2 regions of the Pseudoalteromonas sp. NJ631 genome follow, and region 2 is predicted to be linked to the other one. Evidence: riboswitches for the same ligand, from Rfam matches in the RefSeq annotation. Region 2 holds a riboswitch; the other holds the start of a gene.
What was found. A riboswitch is a leader RNA that binds a small molecule or an ion and turns the genes downstream of it on or off. The one in region 2 is predicted to bind lysine.
Positions count from the first base shown of each region.

Region 1: linked by a shared signal. The riboswitch ahead of lysC (lysine-sensitive aspartokinase 3) and the one ahead of dapA (4-hydroxy-tetrahydrodipicolinate synthase) in region 2 are both predicted to bind lysine.

Region 1 is NZ_AKXJ01000019.1:83,609-86,086, forward strand. It holds gene nhaD (sodium:proton antiporter NhaD) at 1-591, shown strand, start outside; lysine riboswitch at 737-907, shown strand; gene lysC (lysine-sensitive aspartokinase 3) at 996-2,342, shown strand; gene A587_RS0121760 (DUF924 family protein) at 2,465-2,478, shown strand, end outside.
Region 2 is NZ_AKXJ01000018.1:25,172-27,649, reverse strand. It holds gene A587_RS0121050 (response regulator) at 1-527, opposite strand, end outside; lysine riboswitch at 670-848, shown strand; gene dapA (4-hydroxy-tetrahydrodipicolinate synthase) at 964-1,848, shown strand; gene A587_RS0121040 (2,3,4,5-tetrahydropyridine-2,6-dicarboxylate N-succinyltransferase) at 1,859-2,478, shown strand, end outside.

The DNA.
Region 1 (2,478 bases), on a different contig from region 2:
GAAAAGACCGATATCACGATTGCGCTCATCTTCTTATCAACCATTTTTGCCACGTTATTCTTAAGCGTGCAATACCATGTACCGCCGATGTTAACCTTCTTATTTGGCTTGTCTTTGATGTTCTTAATGGCGCAATTCTTGATGCGCAAGAAGGACGTAAATAAGAAAATCATCGACTATATCCGTGAAATTGAATACGACACTTTATTGTTCTTTGTGGGTGTGCTGTTATTAGTTGGTGCGTTGAAAGAAGTCGGTGTATTGTCTAAGTTTACCGATTTATATCTGCATCTTGCGCCGGAATACGCAAACTACTTGGTCGGTTTAATGAGTGCGGCGGTAGATAACGTGCCTTTGACGGCTGCGCTATTAAAAGCAGACATTACGATGACTCCAGCGCAATGGCTAACCTTTACTTATGCGACTGGCGTTGGTGGCTCTATGCTCATTATTGGCTCTGCAGCGGGGATCATTGCAATGAGTAAGGTTAAAGCTTTAACCTTCTCAAGCTATCTTAAAATGAGTATCTACCTGCTTATCGCATATACCATTGGATATAGTGGCGCGTATTTCGCGGGTCAGCTTATTTAAGACCAATGGATTTAATTTTTTACCGCTTTGGGATAAGTTTTTCATAAATAACTTGACACCTAGACGGCTAAAAGATAATTTTCTCACATCGCCCGCATTTATTGCGGGCTTTTATTTTGCTTTTATTCAGATTAACAAAGGCAAAATAAACAGAAGAGGCGCGATGCTTAGGTAGTTAGTGTGAGGTGACGAGACCAATGACCACTAGTGAGGGAAGTATTCGCCGAGGAGAAAAGTTGCTCGTCGCAACGATTCTTCGGTTTACGAGGCTGAATCCTCGGAACTGTCACCGTATTGGTGGAGAGCTTCTGGCAAAGGTCATTTCAAGCGTTCGTCTTTCTAGAAATCCCATGCCGAGTTCTCCTTATAAAATTTGACTGTGCCAACAGTCGAGAGGAGAGAAAATGAATTCGCAGTATGTTGTAGCCAAATTTGGCGGTACCAGTGTCGCTGACTTTGAAGCTATGTCTCGTTGTGCTCACATTGTTCGTGACAACCCAAATGTTCGAGTGGTCGTTGTTAGTGCATGTGCTGGCGTAACCAATCACCTTGTAACGCTAACCCAACAAAAGGAAGATGAAGCCGGGCGCAAAGCAGTTGTTGCAGCGGTTGAAAACATACAGCAAGCGATTATCGATCAAGTGTCTTTGGATGCTGACCTTGCTGAGGGTTACAAGCAAACTTTCAGTGAATTTGAAAGCCTTGCGAGTTTACCTGCACTTAGCAGACAGCAATGCGATGAAATGCTGAGCTTTGGCGAACGTTTTTCTTCTTATTTGTTTACCCAAATACTACGTAATAACCAGGTTCAGGCGTCGCGCTTTGATGTACGTAAAGTGCTTAAAACAGATAATCAATTTGGTAAAGCGAATCCAAATGTCGCAGCTACGCGTGAAGCTGCGCAAACTAATTTGGTCGCGCTACTTGGCGACACAGTACAGGTGACACAAGGGTTTATTGGTAGTGACCAATACGGCCAGACGACTACGCTTGGTCGTGGTGGTTCTGACTATAGTGCTGCATTGTTAGCTGAGGCAATTGACGCGTCAAGTGTGCATATTTGGACCGATGTCGTTGGTATTTTCAGTACCGATCCGCGTTTGTGTGTAAAGGCTAGACCAATTCCTCGTTTGAGTTTTGATGAAGCGGCAGAAATGGCGACATTTGGTGCTAAGGTGCTACATCCCGCAACTATATTGCCAGCGAGTCGTAAAGGTATTTCAGTATTTGTTGGTTCAAGTCGTGATCCGCAAGCGGGTGGCACTTGGATTGAAAAAGAGAAAACGGCGCAAGCAGGCATTCGTGCAGTGACACAACGCAAAAACCAAATACTATTGACGCTAAAGAGCCCTGAAATGCTCCTTGCTAGCGGCTTTTTGGCTCGTATCTTCACCATTTTAAGTAATTACAATATATCGGTTGACTTGGTAACGACTTCGGAAATTAGTGTCGCGCTCACACTAGACAATGCGCCGAATGCTTCTCGACCAGAGTTAGAACAAGCTTGTTTGGATGAACTTGGCGAGTTTTGTCATGTGACCGTTGAAAATAATCTTACTTTGGTGGCCATGATAGGTTCTGAGATCCAGTTGAAGAAGTGCCAACTTAACCTGATGGATGTGTTGTCAGAGTTTAATATTCGACTAATTTGCCATGGTGCGAGCAAGCACAATCTGTGCTTTTTAGTTGAGCAACAGGAGTCAGATCAGGTGGTGCAGTCAATTCATGCCAAATTACTAGAGGTTGCTTAAGTAAATTTATTGTAATTAGTCAACTAATAAAAAAGTTGCATTATTGAATAATGGGTGGCACTTTGTTTATAACGGTTAGGGTCTGCTGACCTTCAAGTTTGTTTTTCCCTAGGAGTGCCATCATGAATTATAAAGA
Region 2 (2,478 bases):
AATTCAATTTTCCTCACCATCTCTGTCTTACTTCGCGCTTGCTGCTCGAATAGTGAAACTGCCTCATTCAGTTTTGGGAGTAAATGCTGAGATGCAGTAAAGATTTGTTCCACCAGTTGAGGAGTGGATTGCTGTAACTGAGACCTTGATAAAGTGATAAAAGTATTACTTTGTAAATCCAATTGCACTGGCTCTTGGTAGTAAAGCGCTGCAAGCGCCTCATTCAAATAAATAGCCTCTCCTCCCTCTGTTTTAGTTAAAAACTCATGATTACTTTCAAATTTATCAATGGTTTGACGCAGCTCCTCACTGTCTCTTTTATCCTCTTGTGCACTGAAAAGCGCGATGCGCTGGGACAACATCCGCTGCATACCCGCAATATTAATTACGTGCGCGTCTTGGCTCTGCTGATACAGTAAATACTGCATAATCCCCATCGCCATCGACAGCAATATAGCCATAGCAAGTAATGCCCCGATATAACGATTTTTAACTTTATTTATTAACGACATATTTTTGTTTTTCATCTCATAGCATTGTCTCAGCTGCAATGTTAAGTGTAGTTAACAATCGTATTATTTACAGTCCGATGCTTGACACCTAGACGGCCAAAATGTTTCAATGCGTGTTCACCCTATTTAGATAGTTTGATGCCACGGCGTCAAATTAAGGGCTGGAAGAGGTGCGTTATTCAGGTAACTAAGTGAAGGAGAGCAAACTCCGTTGCAGCTTAGTGAGGGGAATATACGCCGAGAAATTGAGTTATTGTTTGCTAATACTCATTTCGGGCGACTGGGCTGAATCCCAGCGACTGTCACCAACATACTTGGTGGAGAGCTTCTGGTCTTAGAAAAATAAGGCCATTGGCTGCCTTATCCTTTTTAAGTCCATTGCTCTTCGAATTTTAACGGTTCGAAGTTTGGACACCCTCCTAACTCCGAACATGATTTAAGTTCGGTAGAGATGAAATCACAATTCAACTTATCTGACTATCCGTTGTGGACGGCTTTAGTAACGCCTTTTGATGCTGAAAATCAGGTTGATTTTAGCGCATTAACGACGCTTGTACGCGATCAAGAGCAGGCTCGTAACGGTATTCTTTTACTAGGCAGTACCGGCGAAGGCCTTGCGCTTACCCAACAAGAGCAGCAACAAATCGTTGAGTTTGTTTGCCAGCTCGCCCCAAGCGTACCACTAATGGTTGCCGTTGGCGGTAGTAATCTTGAGCAGCAAACACAATGGGTGCGCTTTTGTAATACGCAGCCCATTCATGCACTCTTACTTGGCTCACCAATCTACGCAAAGCCCGGCAAAGTTGGTCTGGCGCATTGGTTTAGCACACTACTCGATGAGAGCCACAACCCTTGCATGCTCTACAATGTACCCGGTCGCAGTGCCGTTGCCATCGCCCCTGAACTACTCGGCGAACTAGCTTGCCACCCTAATCTGTGGGCACTAAAAGAAGCCAGTGGTGATATTGCCACCTTTGAAGCATTTCGTCAGGCAGCGCCTGATGTCGCAATCTATAGCGGCGACGATGGCTTAATGCCCTACTTTGCACAAGCAGGTGCAACGGGTCTGGTGTCTGTTGCAGCAAACGCATGGCCGCAGCAAACCGCAGAATTTGTAAGGCGCTCGTTAAGCGGCACCTCTCCTAATTTATTTACCACCTGGTCAGAAGCTGCAAATAGCTTATTTGCAGTGGCAAATCCCATACCAGTCAAAGTGTTAATGCACTTGCAAGGGAAGCTCACAAGTCCAAACTTGCGCCCGCCACTGACACATTTGGAACTCACCCATACCGATGCGATCACTCGCGCGAACGAAACGATTTTATCTTGGAATTAAGGCAGTAAACATGAGCTGGTTAACCCTACTAAACGATTTAGAAAATGGCACAGTACGTGCTGCAACACAGGATGAGCAAGGCCATTGGCATGCTAATGTAGAAGTAAAACAAGGGATCCTTGAAGCATTTAGAAATGGCGTAAATACGGAATTCCCGGGTGGATTTGTTGATAAAGACAACTTAGCACCACGCGGATTTGCTGCCCAAGATGGCGTTCGTATGGTTCCTGGCGGAAGCAGTGTGAGACGTGGCGCTTACGTCGCAGCGGGCACAATCATTATGCCACCGGCTTATGTCAACATTGGTGCCTATATTGATTCAGGTACTATGGTAGATAGTCATGCGTTGGTTGGTTCTTGCGCGCAAATTGGTAAAAATGTGCACCTTAGTGCAGCAGTGCAAGTGGGTGGCGTATTAGAACCAGTTGGAGCAAGTCCTGTTGTTGTTGAAGACGATGCCTTTATTGGTGCAGGCTGTGTATTGGTTGAAGGGGTTGTTGTTAAACGCGGTGCCGTATTAGCACCGGGCGTGCGCCTTTCAGCAAGTATTCCAGTCTATGATTGCGTGAACGAGCGCTTGCTTGACAAAGGTGAAGCCATCCCTGAAAACGCGATAGTGATCCCAGGCTC